Regions from separate parts of the Ancylobacter sp. IITR112 genome, predicted to be linked through region 3. Evidence: predicted binding sites of a transcription regulator. Region 3 holds the regulator's gene; each other region holds the start of a gene.

Region 1 (7,246 bases), 3.3 Mb from region 3:
GCATCGTGCTGCTCGGGCTGGTGCTCTACCCCTATGTCTATCTCTCCGCCCGCGCCGCCTTCCTGGTGCAGACCGCCTCGGTGCTGGACGCGGCGCGCACGCTGGGGGCGGGGGCGGGGGAGGCGTTCTTCCGCATCGCCCTGCCGCTCGCCCGCCCGGCCATCGCCGTTGGCATGACGCTGGCGCTGATGGAGACGGTGAACGACATCGGCGCCTCGGAATTCCTCGGCGTGCAGACGCTGACGCTGTCGATCTACTCCACCTGGCTCAACCGCTCCAGCCTGCCCGGCGCGGCGCAGATCGCTCTGTGCATGCTGGCGCTGATGTTCGCGCTGGTGCTGCTGGAACGCTGGGGCCGGCGCAAGCTGAAGACCGGCACGGTGGGCGAGCGCGCCCGCCCGCCGGCGCGCCGCACGCTTTCCGCCGGAGCGGCGGGGCTCGCCTTCCTCGCCTGCCTGCTGCCGGTGCTGCTCGGCTTCGTGCTGCCGGCGGGGCATCTCGTGCTCGCGGCGTGGAAGCGGGTGGCGTTTCACGGCCTGCCGCAGACCGTGCTGGCCGAGGCGGCCAACACCGCGCTGTTCGCCGCGCTCGGCACGGCGCTGGCGCTGGTGCTGGGCTTCGCCGTGGTGGTGGCGCTGCGCACCGGCGCGCTGCGCGGCACGCTGGCGCTGCGGATGGCGAGCCTCGGCTATGCCGTGCCCGGCACGGTGCTGGCGGTCGGCCTGCTGGTGCCGCTGGCCGGCTTCGACAATCTGGTCTCGCACCTCTCCGAGCGCCTGACGGGTGTTTCCACCGGCCTGCTGATCTCGGGTTCCGGCGCGGCGCTGATCATCGCCTATGTCATCCGCTTCCTCGCCATTCCCATTGGCGGGCTGGAGGCGGGCTATGGCAAGGTCGGCCCGACGCTCGACATGGCGGCGCGCAGCCTCGGCGAGACGCCCGGCGGCGTGGTGCGGCTGATCCATCTGCCGATGCTGCGGCCGGCGCTGGCCACCGCGGCGCTGCTGGTGTTCGTCGACTGCATGAAGGAACTGCCGGCGACGCTGATGCTGCGCCCGCTGAACTTCGAGACGCTGGCGAGCCACGTCTATGCCGAGGCGGCGCGCGGCACCTATGAGGACGGCGCGCTGGCCGCGCTGCTCATCGTGCTGGTCGGGCTGGTGCCGGTGATCCTGCTCGCCCGCCTCGCCCGGCCGCGCCAGGGCTGAGGGTTCCCGCCCATCCCTCCTGGCCGGGTTGGCCTGGCTCCCCGGATTTTTTCAGCGCGGAACGGGCGGCGGGGCTTGGTCCCCGGGTCAAGCCCGGGGATGAGGGCGTGCGGGGGGCGGGGTGTCAGCAAAGAGGGCGCGACTTGCGCCGCGCCCTCGATGTGTCTCCGAAGCGAATGAACTTCGTCATAAATCCCTGCCGCCACCGAAGCCGGGCAAGCCCGGCTTCGGCACTCAGCGCCAAGCAGGGGCGAATGGACTTTCTCAGAAATCCATGCCGCCACCTGAGCCGGGCCTGCCCGGCTCAGGCACTCAACCAACCGCAGGGGCGGATGGACTTCCTCAGAAGTCCATGCCGCCCATGCCGCCGCCGCCCGGCATGGCGGGGGCGCCGCTGTCGCGCTTGGGCGCGTCGGCGATCATGGCTTCGGTGGTGATGAGCAGGCCGGCGACGGAGCCGGCGTCCTGCAGCGCGGTGCGCACGACCTTGGCCGGGTCGACGATGCCGGAGGCGATCATGTCGACGAACTGCTCGGTCTGGGCGTTGAAGCCGAAGTTCTGGTCCTTGGTCTCCAGCACCTTGCCGACCACGATCGAACCTTCCACGCCGGCATTCTCGGCGATCTGGCGGATCGGGGCTTCAAGCGCGCGCAGCACGATCTTGATGCCGGCCTGGATGTCCGGATTGTCGGAGGTGAGCTTCTCGACCGCCTTCTTGGCGCGCAGCAGGGCGATGCCGCCGCCGGGGACGATGCCTTCCTGCACCGCCGCGCGGGTGGCGTTCAGCGCGTCGTCGATGCGGTCCTTCTTTTCCTTCACTTCGACTTCGGTCGCGCCGCCGACGCGGATCACCGCGACGCCGCCGGCGAGCTTGGCGAGACGCTCCTGCAGCTTCTCGCGGTCGTAGTCCGAGGTGGTTTCCTCGATCTGCGCCTTGATCTGCGCGACGCGGCCCTCGATGTCCTTCTTCTTGCCGACGCCGTCGACAATCGTGGTCTTTTCCTTCTCGATCAGCACCTTCTTGGCGCGGCCGAGCATGGAGAGATTGACGCTTTCCAGCTTGATGCCGAGCTCTTCGGAAATGACCTGGCCGCCGGTGAGGACGGCGATGTCTTCCAGCATGGCCTTGCGGCGGTCGCCGAAGCCCGGCGCCTTCACCGCCGCGACCTTGAGGCCACCGCGCAGCTTGTTGACCACGAGCGTGGCCAGAGCCTCGCCTTCCACGTCCTCGGCGATGATGAGCAGGGGCTTGCCCGACTGCACCACGGCTTCGAGCACGGGCAGGATCGCCTGCAGGCCGGAGAGCTTCTTGTCGAAGATGAGCATGTAGGGATCTTCCAGATCCACCGTCATCTTCTCGGCATTGGTGATGAAATAGGGGGAGAGGTAGCCACGGTCGAACTGCATGCCTTCGACCACGTCGAGCTCGGTCTCGGCGGTCTTGGCTTCCTCGACGGTGATGACGCCCTCATTGCCCACGCGCTGCATGGCGCCGGCGATCATCTGGCCGATGGAGGCATCGCCATTGGCGGAGATGGTGCCGACCTGAGCGACTTCGTCGCTGTTCTTCACCTTCTTGGCGCGCTTCTCGATGTCCTTGATCGCCTCGACCACGGCGAGATCGACGCCGCGCTTGAGGTCCATCGGGTTCATGCCGGCGGCGACGAACTTGGCGCCTTCGCGCACGATCGCCTGGGCGAGAACGGTGGCGGTGGTGGTGCCATCGCCGGCGAGATCATTGGTCTTGGAGGCGACTTCACGCACGAGCTGGGCGCCGAGATTCTCGAACTTGTCCTCAAGCTCGATTTCCTTGGCGACGGTGACGCCGTCCTTGGTGATGCGGGGGGCGCCGAAGCTCTTCTCGATCACGACATTGCGGCCCTTGGGGCCGAGCGTGACCTTCACCGCATTGGCGAGGATGTCGACGCCGCGCAGCATCCGCTCGCGGGCATCGCCGGCAAATTTAACGTCTTTGGCAGCCATCTGGCCTACTCCTGAAATTCAGTGGGTCCGGGGGAGCGAAAGTCGGCTCAGCCGACCATGCTCATCGCGTCGGCTCAGCCGACGATGCCCATCACGTCGGATTCCTTCATGATCAGGAGGTCCTGACCGTCGATCTTGACCTCGGTGCCCGACCACTTGCCGAACAGCACCTTGTCGCCGGCCTTCACATCGAGCGGGACGAGCTTGCCGGCTTCGTCGCGGGCGCCGGGGCCCACGGAGAGAACTTCGCCCTGCGAGGGCTTTTCCTTGGCGCTGTCGGGGATGATGATGCCGCCCGCCGTCTTCTCTTCGGCGTCGAGGCGCTTCACCACGATGCGGTCGTGCAGGGGGCGGAACTTCAACTGGGCCATCGGTAGATCCTCGGTCTTCCTGTCGCGCGCCGGTGCGGCGCTGGTGAGCAGCGTATTAGCACTCTTGGATAGCGAGTGCCAAACCGTCGCCGAGATAGGAATGGTACCGGATTGAGTCAAGCGCGGGGCAGGGCGATCGCGCCGTCATAAACCGTCATCTGCGGGCCCGCGCGGCGGGGCATGAAAAAACCCGGCCCGCGCGGGGCGCGGACCGGGTTTCACGGGGGAGGGAAGCGGCGGTCAGGCCGACTTCTTGATGTTCTTCTCGACCGAGGCCTTGATCGGCTCGGCGGTGTCGGTGGCGACCTTCTGGGCGAGGGTCGAGAGTTCCTTGGTCTGGGCCGAGAGCACATCGAACTGCTTGCGCAGGTGGCCGGTGGAGAGCTCCACCGCTTCCGACACGCTCTTGGCGCCGAACAGCGCGCCCATATAGTCGAAGGCGGCGTTCACATTGGTCCGCAGCGATTCCAGCGCCGCCGTATTATATTCGGCGAGGCCGCGCGAGGCGGTGGAATAGGTGTCTTCGAGCAGGTCGGTGGTTTCTTCGGCGTTGGCCTTGAACTTCTCATAGGTCTCGCGCGCGTTCTGCACGCTCTTCTCGGCCATTTCGCGCATCACGGCGGGCACTTCCACAGCGGAAGGCATGTCGAACTTCGGCATTTCGAATTTGGGCATGGACGCCTCGAACGCCGCAGCGGCGGCCTTGGCGGTCTTCTTGGCGGCGGGCGCCGGAGTGGCAGGGGTAGCGGGGGCAGCGTCGACCATGGGTGTTCTCCTCGCAGTCGCGGCGGATTGGCAATGGGGGCCGACCGCTCCGCGCCCGCGGCCGCGCCCTGACCGGCAAAGGCCTGTCCGAGTGAAACCCGACCCTCTGCCCTGTCTTGTCCGCTATATTTGTGCAATGCAGCATCATATTGCAATGCACAAAATGCCCGTCGAGGCAATTTTTTTCGACTTTTTTCGAGCGGCGGCGCGGCGCCCCCGTTCCGGCGGGAGCGGCGGCTACTTGCCGCCCTTGCCGAAGGGCGCGGCGGCGCTGGCGTGCTGGCCGAGCGCCTTGGCCTGCTCGGCGAGGCGGCTCGCCTGCTCCTTTACATAGTCGGCGTGCAGCCGGGTCCATTCGTCCAGCGTCGTCGCCTTGGCGAGGCGGGAGGCGAAGTCGAAGCCGGCGGCGATGTTCGCCTCGGCGAAATCCAGCGTGGTGCGGCCGATCTCGCGGGCGTTGCCCTGGGCGCTGTCGACCTGCCGGCTGGCGTCGTCGAGCACCTTGTGCGCGGCATTGAGGAAGCCGTCCATCGCCGCGCGCGCCTGTCCGACGCCCTGCTCGGCAAGGGTGCGCAGTTCGGGAGGCACGTCGAGTTTCGGGGTGTCGGCCATGGCGAAAACTCCTCCAGAGGACGAAAAGGGAGTGTAGACGCAACGGAAGGCACGTCCATCCGGCCGGATGCCTACATCTAAAGTAGTAGGCGGCGCGCAAAACGCAACGGAAATTGCGCCCACATGGCCCGGCCGGTTGCAGTTGGTTAACCGGGATCGGTGGCAAGGGATTAACCGGAAAAGGTGAAGCTGGCGCGACAGGGAAGGCGGCGCATGGCAAGCGGCGCCGGCCCGCATTATTGTCTGGAAGAAGCCGCAGGTCTTAACCGGACCGGCGGCGGCTTCCGGTTCGTACCGGCGGGATCATTCGGGCGCTCATGAACACGGACGAGCACGGCACATCGGCGACGCAGACCTTGCGGGCCCAGGCGGCGAGCGCGCTTGCCGGCGCGGCGCCGGCCGTGCTGGTGCGCGCCGATGGCACGCCGATCGCCGCCAATGCGGCCGGCCGGGCGCTGCTGGACGCGGCGACGCTGGCCTCGCTCGCCCCCCGCCTCGCCGGCACACTGCGCCCCGCCCGCCCGGCGCGGCTGGAGCGGCTGCGCCTGCCCGGCGCGCTCACCCCCGCCACTTTCGCCTGCTCGCTGCTCGCCGCCGGTCCCGCCCGCGCGCTGCTGCTGGTCGGCCTCGATGCCGCGCCGCCGCGCGCGCCGGCACCCGCCCACGCTCCCGCCGCAGCGGCGGAGCCCGCGCCGCCGGCGCCGGCCCGCTTCACCTGGAGCACCGGCCCGGATGCGCGGCTGAACCGCATCGACCCGCGCCTCGCCGCCGCGCTGGAGCGCGCGCCGGAGGAGATCGCCGGCCGCGACTTCCGCGCGCTCGGCGCGCCGGCCGCGCATCGCGCGGTGACGGAAGGGCGCAGCTTCACCCATCTCGCGGTGCACCTGCCGACGGCGGGCGGCGAGGGACTCGACATCGAACTCGGCGGCGCGCCCATTCGCGGCGACGGCATGCGCGGCTTCGGCGTGATAAAGGGCCGCCGGCCGCTGGAACTGGCGGCGGGTAGCCCGCCCGCCCGGCCCGAGCTTCCCGCCGCCGAGCTTCCCGCCGCCGCGCCGTCGGGGGAGCGCCCGGCATCCCGGCCGGTGCCGCCCGTGGAGACGCGGCCGCCGGAGCCGGCCTCGCCCGAGCCTCTCCCGCCCGAGCCTGTTCCGCCCGAGCCTGTTCCGCCGATGCGGGTGACGCTGAGCCTCGTGCCCTCGCCCGCCAATGTGGTGCCGCTGCGCGCCGGAGCGGCCGAGCCCGGCCGCGACGCCGCCCGCTCCTCCTGGGAGGGGCTGTCGAGCGGCGAGCGCACCGCTTTCCGCGAGATCGCCCGCGCCCTTGGCGCGCGGCTGGAAGGCGTCGACGACAGCGAGCCGGCCGCCCCCGAAGCGCCGGCCCCGGAAGCGCGGCATGCGGCGCCCGAAGCTCCGGCTGAAGCCGCGCCGGAAGCGACGCGCGAGGCGGCTTCCCCGGCGACGCTCGTCTCGGCCGCCGCCAATGATGCGGGCGACGCCGCGCCACCGCCGGAGAGTCTTTCCGCCAGCGACGCGGCGGATGGAGCGCGCGGCGATGCCCGCCGTAACGCCGAAACGCCCGGCACGCCCGCCGGGCTGCGCCGTGTGCTCACCGAAGGCGAACGCCCGGTGCTGGACCGGCTGCCGCTCGGCCTGCTCGCCTTTCGCGGCGACCGGCTGCTCTATGCCAATCGCGCCCTGCTCGACTGGACCGGACATGAAGACCTCGCCGCGCTGGAAGCAGCCGGCGGCCTTTCCGCCCTGTTCGACACCGCCCCGGCGGTGGGCGGCGGCGACGTGCCGCTCACCATCGTCGGCGCCGAGGGCGCGCCGATCCGGGTCGAGGCGCGGCTGATGTCCTCCCCCTGGGAGGGTGGCGCGGCCATGCTCTATGTGCTGCACCGCTCCACGACGGCAGAGCCGCCGCCCGCGCCCGCCGAGGCCAGCGCCGCCGCCGATGAGCGCCTGCGCCAGGCCGAACTCGCCCTGCGCGAGGCGGAAAGCGCCGGGCGCGAACTGCGCGCCATTCTCGACACCGCCACGGACGGCGTGGTGCTGATCGACGCCGCCGGCACCATCCTGTCAATGAACCATCCGGCCGAGGCGCTGTTCGGCTTCCATGCCGGCGAGGTGAAGGGCGAATCCTTCACCCTGCTGCTGGCGCCGGAAAGCCACCGTGCGGCTGTCGACTATCTCGACGGCCTCGCCGCCAATGGCGTCGCCAGCGTGCTCAATGACGGGCGCGAGGTGATCGGCCGGGTGCGCGAGGGCGGGCTGATCCCGCTGTTCATGACGGTGGGCCGGGTCG
Region 2 (7,246 bases), 1.8 Mb from region 3:
CTGTTCGCGGGCATGCGTCTTTGATGCAACAGAATCGGCCCTGCAATACCGCCTGGCGCCGCGCCGGCACGAAAAAGGGCGCGGCTCGCGCCACGCCCTCTCTCTTTCTATCAGCGTGGGACTTCTGCAGAAGTCCCCGCCGCCCCCGAAGCCGGCTGTCGCCGGCTTCGGCACTTCATCAGCCGAAGGGGAATGGACTTCCTCAGAAGTCCATGCCGCCCATGCCGCCCATGCCGCCGCCGGGCATGGCGGGGGCCGCGCCGCCCTTCTTGGGCAGGTCGGCGATCATGGCTTCGGTGGTGATCAGCAGCGAAGCCACCGAGGCGGCGTTCTGGATCGCCGAGCGCAGCACCTTGGCCGGGTCGATGACGCCCGCCTTGTACATGTCGACATATTCGCCGGTCTGGGCGTTGAAGCCGAAGGCGTAGTCGTTCTTCTCAAGGATGCGGCCGACGATCAGCGAGCCGTCTTCGCCGGCATTGCTGGCGATCTGGCGCGCCGGGTACTGCACCGCCTTGCGGACGATGTCGACGCCGGTCTTCTGGTCGGCATTGGCCGTCTCGACGCTGTCCAGCGCCTTGAGCGAGCGCAGCAGGGCGACGCCGCCGCCCGGGAGCACGCCTTCCTCGACCGCCGCGCGGGTGGCGTGCAGCGCGTCGTCAACGCGGTCCTTCTTTTCCTTCACTTCGACTTCGGTCGCGCCGCCGACGCGGATCACCGCGACGCCGCCGGCGAGCTTGGCGAGGCGCTCCTGCAGCTTCTCGCGGTCATAGTCCGAGGTGGTCTCCTCGATCTGCGCCTTGATCTGCGCGACGCGGTCCTCGATGTCCTTCTTGGAGCCGGCGCCGTCGACGATGGTGGTGTTCTCCTTCTCGAGCACGACCTTCTTGGCGCGGCCGAGCATGGCGAGCGTCACGGTGTCGAGCTTGATGCCGAGATCGTCGGAGATGGCGGTGCCGCCGGTCAGGATGGCGATATCCTGCAGCATGGCCTTGCGGCGATCACCGAAGCCGGGGGCCTTCACCGCCGCGACCTTGAGGCCGCCGCGCAGCTTGTTGACGACGAGGGTGGCGAGAGCCTCGCCCTCGATGTCCTCGGCGATGATCAGGAGCGGCTTGGAGGTCTGCACCACGGCTTCGAGCACCGGCAGCAGTTCCTGCAGGCCCGACAGCTTCTTCTCGTGGATGAGGATGTAGGGGTCCTCGAACTCGACCCGCATCTTCTCGGCATTGGTGATGAAGTAGGGGGAGAGGTAGCCACGGTCGAACTGCATGCCCTCGACCACGTCGAGCTCGGTCTCGGCGGTCTTGGCTTCCTCGACGGTGATCACGCCCTCATTGCCAACCTTCTCCATCGCCTCGGCGAGATACTTGCCGATCTCGGAGTCGCCATTGGCGGAGATGGTGCCGACCTGGGCGATCTCGGAGTTGGAGGTCACCTTGCGGGCGTTCTTCTTGAGGTCGGCGACGATCGCCTCGACCGCGAGGTCGATGCCGCGCTTGAGGTCCATCGGGTTCATGCCGGCGGCGACCGACTTAGCGCCTTCCTTCACGATGGCCTGGGCCAGCACGGTGGCGGTGGTGGTGCCGTCGCCGGCGAGGTCGTTGGACTTCGAGGCCACTTCGCGCACCATCTGCGCGCCCATGTTCTCGAACTTGTCCTCGAGTTCGATTTCCTTGGCGACGGTGACGCCGTCCTTGGTGATGCGGGGAGCGCCGAAGCTCTTCTCGATCACGACGTTGCGGCCCTTGGGGCCGAGCGTGACCTTGACGGCGTTGGCGAGAATGTCGACGCCGCGCAGCATCTTCTCGCGCGCGTCGCCAGCGAACTTAACTTCTTTGGCGGACATGATATTTTACTCCGGTGATGCGTTGCGAGCAGCGGGAAGAGGCTGGCTCAGGCGGCCTTCTTGGAGGCGGCGACGCCTTCGAGCACGCCAAGGATGTCGGACTCCTTCATGATGAGGTAGTCGACGCCGTCGATCTTGACCTCGGTGCCCGACCACTTGCCGAACAGCACGCGGTCGCCCGCCTTCACATCGAGCGGGACCAGCTTGCCGGCCTCGTCGCGGGCCCCGGGGCCGGCGGCGACGACTTCGCCCTGCGAGGGCTTTTCCTTGGCCGTATCGGGAATGATGATGCCGCCCGCGGTCTTCTCTTCCGCTTCGATACGCTTGACCACCACGCGGTCATGCAGGGGACGGAACTTCATCGGCTCTCTCCAATCGTGAACGATCGTTTGATCCTGATCACCGCGCCCGCCAGCCCGGTCGGCATGGGGTGTCGCGCGGTGCCGTGCGACATCTAGGCGCCGGGGAAAGGGGGCGCAAGGTGCGGACGGGAAAAAATTGGCAGTCTCGGCGCGAGAGTGCCAAGCGGGCGCTGGCGGCGCTGTCAGCACTCTGTCGTATATGCTGCTAGTGCATTGATTTTGAACGTGAATTGACAATTTTAACCTTGCCCGAGGACCGCACCCGCCGCACACTTGCCCCATCGTCGCGAAAGGAGGTTTCGCATGGCTGAACAGGGGATTTCGTTGCGTGGTGCCGCATCGCCGGAAGCGGGGCAGGGGGAGACAGGGCGCGTCTCGGCGGATTTCCGTCGGCAGCTCGAAGGCTATGGCCTGACCACCGCCCATATTCTCTACCGCATGCCCGACCATCCCGGGATTCTGCAGAGCTTTCTCTGGCAGCATTATGATCTGTGCCCGCATTTCCCGGAGCTGAACCGCTTTCTCGCCTTCTGGAAGCGGGAGCTTGAAGGGCCGCTGCACTCGGTGCGGGTGGCGCATGCACGCCTGATCGGCCCGGCGGAATTGCGGCGCGTGGATGGGGAGTTCCGCCTCAACTGACCCCTGCCGGCCGTTCTTTTGGGCAGCCTGCCCTCTTATTGCCGCGCGTGACGTGCTATGAGCGCGGACAAAGGGGGCCGGTCCGGCGCCCGAGGAAAGTCAGGCAGCCTGGTCACGCTGGTGGATCATCGTTCTCCCCGCACGTCGGAATTGCTCTCCGCAATCGTCACCGCCCATTCGGCGGAGCGGATCGGTGTCGGCGAGATCGTGCATGCGCTGCGCAACCGCGCCTTCGGCCTGTCCATCCTGCTGCTCGGCCTGCCGAACTGCCTGCCGATGCCGCCGGGCCTGCCGGTGCTGTGCGGCATTCTGCTCTGTCTTGTCGGCGCGCAGATGCTGGTGGGGCGCGACGAACTCTGGCTGCCGCGCTGGCTCGCCAACCGCACCATCTCGCGCGGGCTGCTGGAGAAGATCGTCAACGGCTCGCTGAAGCTGATCCGCCGCTTCGAGGGCTATTCCCGCCCGCGCCTGCCCTATTTCTCCTCGCCCTCGGCCCGCTTCGTGCTCGGCGGGCTGGTGGTGGTGCTCGGCCTCTTGCTGCTGCTGCCGATCCCGATCTTCGGCAATCTGCCGCCCGGCATCGCCGTGGTGATTCTCGGCCTGGGCCTTGTCGAACGCGACGGGGTGTTCATTCTGGCGGGCGTCGTGGCGACGCTGATCAGCTTCGGGGTGATGGGCCTGCTGAGTTGGCTGCTGTTCCAGGGCGCGCTGGCGGTGTTCTGAAACCGTCAGAACAAGAAGCTGTTTCAAGCGCTTAACAGGTGCTGGACAGGCTTCGCCGCCGGCCCCTATTCCTTAGGGGAATGGGGCGGGGGAGCAGGTCATGACGATGTTCGCGCGGTGGGTACTGGCCGGTGCGGGCCTGTTTGTCGCGTCGCTCGGGCCGAGCCCCGCCGCCGACATCGGCTCGTCCGGCCTGCCCTCCGCCGGGGTGCCCGAACAGATGATCTTCGCCACGCCCGGTGAGGAGGTCACGCTGCGGGCCGGCTTCGGCTATAGCTGGATCACCGCCAATGAATATGTCTATGAGAACGGCAACCGCATCAGCCGGCTGATCTGGGAGAGCGACGCGCCGGTCGCCACCGCCGCGCTGAAGGTGGAGCTGTGGGAGAACGTGGTGTTCTCCGCCAATGGCAAGCTCGGCTTTTCCGGCAGCAGCCACATGCGCGATTTCGACTGGCTCACCCCCTTTGTCCGCAGCTATGCCGCCGCGGACTGGACGCATTACTCCACCCATCCCTCCACCACGCTCGACCATTATGTCGATATCGACGCGGCGCTGGGCCGGCGCTTCGCGCTCTCGGAGGGAAGCCGGCTCACGCTGCAGGCGGGCTTCAAATACACCGACATCAAATGGACCGCCAATGACGGTCCCTCCATCTACAGCCGCAACGGTTTCCGCGATTCACCGAAATTCGACTACACCACCCTGCCGACCATCGACTACCAGCAGCGCTATGCCGGCGTGTTCCTCGGCGTGGAGACGGAACTCGCCCGCGACGCCTGGACGCTCACCGCGCTGGTCAAGGGCGGGCTGACCTTCTCCGCCAACGACACCGACCACCATTACTTCCGCAAGCTGCGCTTCGAGGACGATATCGGCACTCTGCCGTTCCTCACCGTCGGAGCGCGTGCGGATTACGCCCTCAGCGCGCAGGCCCGGTTCTATCTCGGCGTGGAACTGGATACCTATTTCCGCGGCACCGGCGACACGTCCATGTATGACATGACCACCGGCGCGCTGCTGGAGACGATGGATGACGGGGCGGGAATGGACTTCCAGGCCACCACCGTCTCCGCCGGCTTCCGGCTGGCGTTCTGAGGCTCCCCCTCACCCCCGCCCGACAAAGGGCGCGGCACTGGCCATGATCGTCATGGTGAGGATGTTGGCGTCGAGCGGCAGGCTCGCCATATGCGCCACCGCCCGGCCGGCATGGGCGGGGTCGAAGGTCGGCTCGACCATGATCTGGCCATTGGGCTGCAGAATGCCGGTCTTCATCTTCACCGCCATGTCGGTGTCGGCATTGCCGATGTCGATCTGGCCGCAGGCGATGTTGTGCGCCCGCCCTTCCAGCGCCACCTGCTTGGTCAGCCCGGTCACCGCGTGCTTGGTGGCGGTATAGGGGCCGGTGAGCGGGCGCGGGGCGTGGGCCGAGATCGAGCCATTATTGATGATGCGCCCGCCCTTGGGGTCCTGCGCCTTCATCAGCCGCATGGCGTGCTGGATGCACAGAAACACCCCGGTCAGGTTCACATTCACCACATGCTGCCAGTCGGCGAGGGGGATGTCCTCGATCGGCGTCGCCGGTGACCAGCCGCCGGCATTGTTGAACAGCACGTCGAGTCGGCCGAAGCGTTGCGCCACCGCGTCGAACAGCGCCGCCACCGAGGCAGGATCGGCGACATCGGCGGGGATCGCATGGCCCCTGCCGTCCATGGCGGCGGCGACCTGCTCCAGCGGCTCGGCGCGCCGGCCGGCGAGCACCACGGTGAAGCCGGCCTCGCCGAGGGCGAGGGCGGCGGCCTTGCCGATGCCGGTGCCGGCGCCGGTGACGAGGGCGATGCGCGTGGCGTTCATGTTGTCCTCCCCGGCGCGTGCGGCGCCGCGTGTTATTTTGACAGGAACCCTAAAGCAATTCCGGCGTTGTCAAGGCGAACACCATGTCATCAACGGCGGAGGACAGTGCGATGCCTGCGATTCTTATGTGGCTTATCGGTATTCCGATTCCGATCATCATCATTCTTTATCTTCTCACCTGACGGTGAGCGGATATTGCGCGCCACTGCCGGTGATGCGCGCAGGAAAGGGCCGTCCGCAGGACCATGCGGATGGCCCTTCTTGCGTCGGCGGGCCGATCAGCGCCCATAGGGCGGGCGGGGGATCGAGGTATGCGCTGCCCGCAGCGCCGCCGACCAGCGCTCGCGCAGATCGTGGAAATAGGGTTCGCCCGGCTCGATGCGATAGTTCAGTTCCGCCTGCCCGGCGTCGCGTCGCGCCACCAGAATGTCGATCGGCATGCCCACGCCGAGATTCGAGCGCATGGTCGAATCCATCGAGATCAGGCCGGATTTCAGCGCGTCGTAGAGATCGGTGTCATAGGTGATGGAGCGATCGAGCACCGGCTTGCCATATTTATGCTCGCCGATCTGCAGGAAGGGCGTGTCGCTGGTGCATTCGATGAAATTGCCGGCGGCGTAGATCATGAACAGCCGCATGCGCCCGCCATTCACCTGCCCGCCGAACAGGAACGAAACGTCGAAGCGCACATCCGCTTCCTTCAGCGCGGCGCCGTAGAGTTCATGCACATGGCGCACCGCCCGCCCGACAAGCTGGGTGGCGCGGAACATGCTGGTGCAGGTGGCCAGCGTGTCCTTGGCCCCGGTCTCCGGATTGTCCAGCCCCTCCTGCAGCGTGCTGATCACCGCCTGCGAGATCGACAGGTTGCCGGCGGTGGAGAGCGCCAGCACATGCCGGCCGGGTTCCTCGAAGACGTGCAGCTTGCGGAAGGTCGAGACGTTGTCGAGGCCGGCATTGGTCCTCGTATCGGCGATCATGACGAGGCCGTCACGCACCAGAATGCCGCAACAATAGGTCATGAAAGGCACTTCCCCCATCCGCGCCGGCCGTCATGCGACGCTACCCCGGGCCCTTATACCGGGCCGCTTTCCCGCCGGGCAACCTCGGCGGCACCTGTGCACGGCGCAAACGGCGCGACGCTCAGCCCTGAACCTGCCGGCTCGACTGGTCGACCTTGAGCGCGACGGTCAGTTGTTCGTCGCCGCCGCCATAGCGATTGCCCCGCACCGGGGCGGCACCGAGATAGTCGAGCCCGACGGCGACGCGCACATAGGCGTCGGTCGGGCACTGGCGCAGGGCGGCGTCGAAGCCGATCCAGCCGAGCCCCTCCACATAGGCTTCCGACCAGGCATGCCCGGCCTGATGGCCCGCCCCCTGCGCGGCGTCGGCGCCGTCGCCGACGAGATAGCCGCTGACATAGCGCGCCGGCACGCCGATATGGCGGGCGCAGGCGGTGAACACATGGGCGAAATCCTGGCACACGCCGCGCTTCTGCTTGAAGGCGGCGGCGGCGGTGGTGGAGTCGTGCGCCGGGTCGGTGTCGAACGCCATCGCGCCGGCTATGGCCTCCATCAGCGCGTGCAGCCGGGCGATGCGGTCGCTCTCGCCGGTGCCGGCGCCGTCCGCGAAGCCGGCAAGCTCGGTATCCACCAAGGTGAGGTCGGTGCTGCGCAGGAACAGCGAGGGCGGAAAGCGCTCGCTGATGCCGCGGATCACGCCGGCCGTGTCCTGCGTCTCCACCTCGCCCTCCACCAGCACCCGCAATTCGCGGATCGGCCCGTCGAGCGCGAAAGTGTGGGTGAGGTTGCCGAAGGCGTC
Region 3 (7,246 bases):
CTTTCCGGAAAGCTACGACCTGCCGGCGCTGCTGCATTTCCTCACCGACATCAAGGCCGGGCGGCGGCCGGTGCGGGCGCCGGTCTACAGCCATTTCGACTATGACGTGACCCCGAACGGGATGATCGAGGTCGACCAGCCGGACATCCTCATCGTCGAGGGGCTGAACGTGCTGCAGACCAGCCGGCCGCCCAAGGATGGCAAGGGCATTCCCTTCGTCTCCGATTTCTTCGACTTCAAGGTCTATATCGACGCCGACGAGACCATTCTGGAGCGCTGGTATGTCGAGCGCTTCATGCGGCTGCGCGAGACCGCCTTCCGCGATCCGAAAGCCTATTTCCACCGCTATTCCAGCCTGACGGGGGCGGAGGCGGACGCCACCGCCCGCGCCATCTGGCGCTCGATCAACCTCGTCAATCTGCGCGAGAACATCCTGCCTACCCGTCAGCGGGCCGACCTCATCCTGCGCAAGGGCGGCGACCATGAGGTCGAGGCGGTGGCGCTGAGGAAGCTGTGAATGGGCCCTCTGCTGCCCGGACGCCAAAACGTGCGGTCATCCCGGCCGGAGCGAAGCGCAGAGCCGGGATCGCGGGCATTGGGCTCGCGTGGAGGCGGACGATCCCGGATCGGCCTTAGGCCGTCCGGGATGACGGGTGAAAGATGAATTCGCCGGTCGCGATCGTGCCTGGCTGCCTCTACTGGCCCGGCTGGCTCGACCGCGAGGGGCAGGAAGCGCTGGCGGAGGAACTGCGCCATGTGCTGGCCGAGGCGCCGCTGTTCACCCCGCTCATGCCGCGCACCGGCAAGCCTTTTTCCGTCCGCATGTCCAATTGCGGGCCGCTCGGCTGGGTGTCGGATGTCGGCGGCTATCGCTACCAGGAGACCCATCCCGAGACCGGCCGGCCCTGGCCGCCCTTCCCGCCGATGCTAAGCCGCGCCTGGGAGGAACTGGCCGGGCGCGCGCCGGCCCCGGAGGCGTGCCTGATCAACTGGTATGGGCCGCAGGCGCGCATGGGGCTGCATCAGGACCGCGACGAGGAGGAGTTCTCCGCCCCGGTGCTGTCGCTCTCGCTCGGCGACACGGCGCTGTTCCGCATCGGCGGCACCACCCGCAGCGACCCGACCCGCTCGCTCCGCCTCGCCTCCGGCGACGCGCTGCTGCTGTCCGGCCCGGCGCGGCTCGCCTTTCACGGGATCGACCGGCTCTATCCCGGCACATCAACCCTGCTGAAGCAGCCCGGGCGCATCAATCTGACGTTACGGCGGGTACGCCAGGCGGGGGCCGGCGAAATTCGGCCTTGATGAACGCGCAGAAAGGGCGAAGTTACAGCTTCCTTAAAGCCCGAAGGATTGCGAATGCGCCTTGTTGCCCGTTTTGCCGCCGCCGCCTTTTCCCTTGCGGTTTCACTTGCGGCCCTCGCCCTTCCCGCCACCGCCCAGACCATTTTCGCCAATGACGGCACGATCGGCCTCGTTCCGCCGGACGGCATGATGCCGGTTCCCGGCGTGCCCGGTTTCCAGGACCCGGCGGCCAAGGCGTCGATCCTGGTGCTTGAAATGCCCAAGCCCGCCTATGCCGAGATCACCACCAATGTCGCCACCAAGGAGCTGGAAAAGCAGGGCGTGACGGTGGAGGAGCGGCGCGACCTCACCCTGGCCGACGGCGTGCCGGCGGTGCTGCTCAAGGGCTTCCAGACCGTGGGTGCCGGTGCGCTGAAGAAGTGGATCCTCATCGCCGGCGGCAAGGACCAGACCGGCATGATCACGGTGCAGTTCCCCGAGGCCGCCGCCAGCCGCTACCCCGACGCCAAGGTGGAGGCGGCGCTGAAGACGGTGGTGTTCCGCGCCCCGCCGAGCCCCGAGGAAATGCTGGCCAAGCTGCCTTTCACTCTCGACCAGCTCAGCGGCTATCAGGTGATGAAGGTGATCGGCAGCAATGCCGTGCTGCTCACCAAGCCCGATGCGGACAAGCCGGCGGGCGAGGGCAAGGACGCGCCGCAGACCCAGTCCTTCTTCATCGTCGCCGTCGGTCCGGGCGATATTCGCGAGGAGGAGCGCGAGGCGGTGGCCAAGCGGGCGATCGCCAGCGTGCCGGGCATCAAGGAGCTGCGCGTCGAGCGCGGCGGGCCGCTGCGTGTCGGCGGCCAGCCCGGTTATGAGCTGATCGCCAATGCGGTCGACCAGCAGACCGGCCAGCCGGTGAAGGTGGCGCAATGGCTGAGCTTCGGTCGCAACGGCTATCTGCGCATGGTCGGCGTCGCGCCGGCGCAAACCTTCGAGGCCGATTACACCGCCATGCGCGCCGTGCGCGACGGCGTGACGCTGCGCTGATCCGGCGCCATTCCCCGACAAAAAAGGGCCCCGCGGGGCCCTTTTTCACGCGACATTCTGGCCGGCCGGCGTTCAGTTCGCGGCGGGCGCCTCGGCCGGCGCCGCCTTCGGGCCGCCCTTGGACACGCCGACCAGCGCCGGGCGCAGCACCCGCTCGCCGAGCTTGTAGCCGGGCTGGATGACCTGAACCACGGTGCCGGACGGCACCTCGGTATTGGGCACCTCGAACATCGCCTGATGCATGTTGGGGTCGAACCGGGCGCCTTCCGCCTCGATGCGCGCCACGCCATGCTTGGACAGCGCCTGCAGCAGCGCCCGGCTGGTCAGGTCGATGCCTTCCAGCAACGTCTTCAGCGTGCCGTCGGCCCTCGCGCGCGCCTCGGCGTCGATGGCGCCCAGCGCCCGCTCGAAATCGTCGGCGACGGTAAGGATGTCGCGGGCAAAGCCGGTGATGCCATAGACCTTGGCGTCGGCCACCTCGCGCTCGGCGCGGCGGCGCACATTGTCGGCCTCGGCGAAGGCGCGCAGGAACTTGTCCTTCAGCGCGGCGATCTCGGCCTCAAGCTGTTCCTTCTCGGCGGCGAAGGCGGCAGCGAGGTCGTCCGGCGCGGCCGCTGCGCCGGCCTCGGCGCCGACAGTCTGATCGCCCGTTTCGGGCTGGTCAGCCGGGGTGCGGTTCTCGTCGCTCATGAATACCTCGTCGAAGAATGAATGTGTCCGGCGGCAGCGCGCGCGGACGATCGCCATATCGGGGTGGAAGCGGCAAAAATCAAGCCGCGTCAATCCCCGGACCGGCGAGAACGCGGCTGACCACGCGGGCGGTGAAGTCCACCATCGGCACGATGCGGGCATAGTTGAGCCGGGTCGGGCCGATCACCCCGAGCACGCCCACCACCCTTCCCTGTCCGTCGCGATAGGGCGCGACGATGGTGGAGGAGCCGGACAGCGAGAACAGCTTGTTCTCCGAACCGATGAAGATGCGCAGGCCCTGAGCGTCCTCGGCCCGGCCCAGCAGGTCCACCACTTCCTGCTTGGCTTCGAGATCGTCGAACAGCAGCCGTACGCGCTCCAGATCCTCGATGGCACGCAGATCGTGCAGCAGCCGCGTCTGGCCGCGCACGATGAGGCGCCGCTCGGCCTTGTCGCCGCCGGACCAGCTTGCCATGCCGCTTTCCACCACCCGCGCGGTCACCTCGTCGAGCTCGGCGCGGCGGGCGGCGAGGGTGCGCTCCACCTCGGTGCGCAGCTCCGCCAGCGTGCGCCCGCGCGTCAGCGCACTGAGGAAATTCGTCGCTTCCACCAGCGCCGAGGACGGCAGGCCCTTGGGCAAGGGCACCAGCCGGTTCTCCACCTCGCCATCCTCGGAAACGAGGATCAGCAGCGCCCGGCTGGGGTCGAGCGGCACGAATTCGATATGTTTGAGCCGCACATCGGTCTTGCCTGTCGTGACGACGCCGGCCCCGCGCGAGAGGCCGGAGAGCAGGTTGGAGGCTTCCGCCAGAACCCCTTCCACCGTCTGCGCGCGGGCGGCGGCGCGCACCTGCGTCTCGATCGAATTGCGCTCGTCTTCCGAGACATCGCCGATTTCCAGCAGCGCATCGACGAAGAAGCGCAGCCCGCGCTCGGTCGGCAGCCGGCCGGCGCTGGTGTGCGGGGCGAAGATCAGCCCCGCCGCTTCGAGATCGGCCATGACATTGCGCACCGAGGCCGGTGACAGCGTCATCGGGATGAGGCGGGAAATATTGCGCGAGCCGGCCGGCTCGCCGGTGGCGAGATAGGTCTCGACGATCTGCCGGAAAATCTCGCGGGAGCGCTCATCGAGCCGTGCCAGCGAGGGTGCGGCGGCGGACAGAAATGGATCGAGGGGCATCGCGGGGCCTGTCCCTTGTCTCGTCTACCCGGTCATGGGTGACTATTATCTCGGTAATCGCCGCCCATCTACAAGCCGGGGCGGCGATTGCGCCCGGCCCGCGCCGCCCTTACAAGGTCCGGCCACAGGCTGGTGCCGCCCTTGAGGAGACCTTTCGCATGCGCCCTTCCCGCCGCCTTCCCGACGAGATGCGGGCCGTGAGCTTCGAGCGCGGCGTGCTGCGCCATGCCGAGGGTTCCTGCCTCGTCAAGTTCGGCGAAACCCATGTGCTCGTCGCCGCCACGCTGGAAGAGCGGCTGCCGCCCTGGCTGAAGGGGCAGGGGCGCGGCTGGGTGACGGCGGAATATGGCATGCTGCCGCGCGCCACCCATGAGCGCACCCGCCGCGAGGTGACCTCCGGCAAGCCGTCCGGCCGCACCCAGGAAATCCAGCGCCTGATCGGCCGTTCGCTGCGCGCGGTGGTCGATCTCGAAAAGCTCGGCGAGCGCCAGATCACCGTCGATTGCGACGTGATCCAGGCCGATGGCGGCACCCGCACCGCCTCCGTCACCGGGGCATGGATCGCCCTGCATGACTGCCTGAGCTGGATGAAGGCGCGCGGCATGCTGCCGGCCATCCCGCTGCGCGACCATCTCGCCGCCGTTTCCTGCGGCATTGTCGATGGCGAGCCACGGCTCGACCTCGACTATGCCGAGGATTCGGAGGCGCATACGGATGTGAACTTCGTGATGACCGGCTCGGGCGGCTTCGTCGAGGTGCAGGGCACCGCCGAGAAGACGCCGTTCACCGAGGACGAGTTCAACGCCATGCTCGGCCTCGCCCGCAAGGGCGTGGCCAAGCTGGTCGATCTGCAGAAGCTGGCGGTCGCATGAGCGCCGCCCCGCACCGGCGGCTGGAAGGCCGCATCGTCATCGCCACCCATAATCCGGGCAAGCTGGAGGAAATGCGCGGCCTGCTGGCTCCCTATGGCGTCGACGCCGTGTCCGCCGGCGAGCTCGGCCTGCCGGAGCCGGAGGAAACCGGGCTCACCTTCGGCGAGAATGCCCGCATCAAGGCGACCGCCGCCGCCAATGCCGCCGGGCTGCCGGCCTTCGCCGACGATTCCGGCCTGTGCGTCGATGCGCTGGGCGGGGCGCCGGGGCTGTTCACCGCCCGCTGGGCGGGGCCGGAAAAGGACTTCATGGCGGCGATGACCCGGGTGGAGGAAGAGCTGCGCGAGGCCGGGGCGGAACTTCCCGATCTGCGCGGGGCGCATTTCGTTTCCGCTCTGTGCCTGGCCTGGCCGGACGGGCATGTCGAGGAATTCGAGGGCGTGGTGAACGGCACGCTGGTATGGCCGCCGCGCGGGCCGGCGGGCTTCGGCTATGACCCGATGTTCCAGCCCGACGGCCAGCCGGACGACCATCCGCGGACCTTCGGCGAGATGAGCGGGGCCGAGAAGCACGGCCTGCCGCCGCTGGGGCGCGGCCTGTCGCACCGGGCGCGGGCGTTCATGGCGCTGGCGCAGGCCTGCCTCGGGGCGACGTTTGACTGAGCGCTCGCCCGCGCCGCCGCCGGCGGATCCCGGCTTCGGCGTCTATGTGCATTGGCCGTTCTGCAAGGCCAAATGCCCCTATTGCGACTTCAACTCGCATGTGCGTCACGCGCCGCCCGACCAGGCGCGCTTCGTCGCGGCGTTCCGCGCCGAGATCGCCCACACACGCGAACGCATCGGCCAGCGCCGCACCCACAGCGTGTTCTTCGGCGGCGGCACGCCTTCGCTGATGGAGCCAGAGACGGTCGGCGCCATTCTCGACGCCATCCATGCGGCATGGCCGCTGGATGCGGGCGCCGAGGTGACGCTGGAAGCCAACCCGACCAGCGTCGAGGCCGGCCGCTTTCGCGGCTATCGCGCGGCGGGGGTGAACCGCGTCTCGCTCGGCGTGCAGGCGCTGGACGATGCCGCGCTGAAGGCGCTGGGGCGGATGCACACGGCCGACGAGGCGCTGGGGGCGGTGGCGGTGGCGCGTGCCGCCTTCGAGCGTGTTTCCTTCGATCTCATCTATGCCCGGCCGGAGCAGCGGCCGCAGGACTGGGCCGCCGAACTCCGGCGCGCTATTGACGAGGGCTGCGAGCATCTCTCGCTTTACCAGCTCACCATCGAGGACGGCACGCCCTTCGCCGCGCTGCACCGCGCGGGCAAGCTGATCGTGCCGGAGGACGAGGTGGCCCGCGCGCTGTGGGACGTGACGCAGGAGACGACCCGCGCCGCCGGCCTCCCGGCCTATGAGATTTCCAACCATGCCCGCCCAGGGGCGGAGAGCCGGCACAATCTGCTCTATTGGCGCTATGGCGAATATGCCGGGATCGGCCCCGGCGCCCATGGGCGGCTCGATACGCCCGAGGGGCGCGTCGCCACCTCCACCGAGCGCGGGCCGGAGCAATGGGTGGCACGGGTCGAGGCGCAGGGTCACGGCGTGATCACTGATGAACCGCTCACCCGCGCCGAGCAGGCCGACGAATATTTGCTGATGGGCCTGCGCCTCGCCGAGGGCATCGACCGCGACCGCTTCGCCCGCCTCGCCGGGCGCGGTTTCGATCCCGCGCGGGTGGCGACGCTGCTGGACGACGGCATGATCGAGGAACTGCCGGGCCAGCGCCTGCGCGCCACCGCACTCGGCCTGCCGGTGCTGGACGCGATCGTCGCCGATCTCGCGGCGTGAGGACGACCGGCTACGTCGCCTGCGCGAAGCTGCGCGGGGCGGGGCTGACGATCTGGCTGGTGCCGCCTGAAATCTGCATCACCGCCAGCCCGCGCTGGTTGGTGCCGTCGGCGCGGAAGCGGAAAATGCCGTCAATGCCGGAAAAGCCCGAGGGATTCTGGATCGCCGCGTCGGTGATGCCGTTCTCGCCATAGTTGTTCACCAGCGCCGCCATCAGCGACACCGCGTCATGCGAAAGCGTGGTGGTGCGCACTGGCTCGCTGCCGAAGCGCGCCCGGTAGCGCGCGGCGAAGGCGCGGAAGCCGGATGTGTCGGGGGCGGCGAACAGGCCGCCATTGAGCGC

What was found. Region 3 encodes HrcA, which represses chaperone genes, less so after heat shock. Its sites were predicted from a motif close to GTTAGCACTCNCNNNNNGNGAGTGCTAAC; they were not measured.
Region 1: a site for HrcA is predicted at 3,617-3,645, ahead of AAC979_RS02230 (co-chaperone GroES). Genes of this name have one in related genera too.
Region 2: a site for HrcA is predicted at 2,347-2,375, ahead of groES (co-chaperone GroES). Genes of this name have one in related genera too.

What each region holds. Positions count from the first base shown of each region.
Region 1 covers NZ_JBGCUS010000001.1:504,611-511,856, forward strand. The annotation lists gene AAC979_RS02220 (ABC transporter permease) at 1-1,208, shown strand, start outside; gene groL (chaperonin GroEL) at 1,551-3,191, opposite strand; gene AAC979_RS02230 (co-chaperone GroES) at 3,266-3,553, opposite strand; gene AAC979_RS02235 (phasin) at 3,803-4,327, opposite strand; gene AAC979_RS02240 (phasin family protein) at 4,565-4,939, opposite strand; gene AAC979_RS02245 (histidine kinase dimerization/phospho-acceptor domain-containing protein) at 5,257-7,246, shown strand, end outside.
Region 2 covers NZ_JBGCUS010000001.1:2,024,303-2,031,548, reverse strand. The annotation lists gene groL (chaperonin GroEL) at 203-1,849, opposite strand; gene groES (co-chaperone GroES) at 1,897-2,211, opposite strand; gene AAC979_RS09865 (usg protein) at 2,515-2,850, shown strand; gene AAC979_RS09860 (exopolysaccharide biosynthesis protein) at 2,908-3,573, shown strand; gene AAC979_RS09855 (omptin family outer membrane protease) at 3,674-4,672, shown strand; gene AAC979_RS09850 (SDR family oxidoreductase) at 4,682-5,428, opposite strand; gene AAC979_RS09845 (peptidase) at 5,707-6,447, opposite strand; gene AAC979_RS09840 (transglutaminase domain-containing protein) at 6,569-7,246, opposite strand, start outside.
Region 3 covers NZ_JBGCUS010000001.1:3,839,882-3,847,127, forward strand. The annotation lists gene coaA (type I pantothenate kinase) at 1-517, shown strand, start outside; gene AAC979_RS18280 (alpha-ketoglutarate-dependent dioxygenase AlkB) at 661-1,302, shown strand; gene AAC979_RS18285 (hypothetical protein) at 1,357-2,331, shown strand; gene grpE (nucleotide exchange factor GrpE) at 2,404-3,021, opposite strand; gene hrcA (heat-inducible transcriptional repressor HrcA) at 3,101-4,201, opposite strand; gene rph (ribonuclease PH) at 4,360-5,073, shown strand; gene AAC979_RS18305 (non-canonical purine NTP pyrophosphatase) at 5,070-5,735, shown strand; gene hemW (radical SAM family heme chaperone HemW) at 5,728-6,903, shown strand; gene AAC979_RS18315 (penicillin-binding protein activator) at 6,914-7,246, opposite strand, start outside.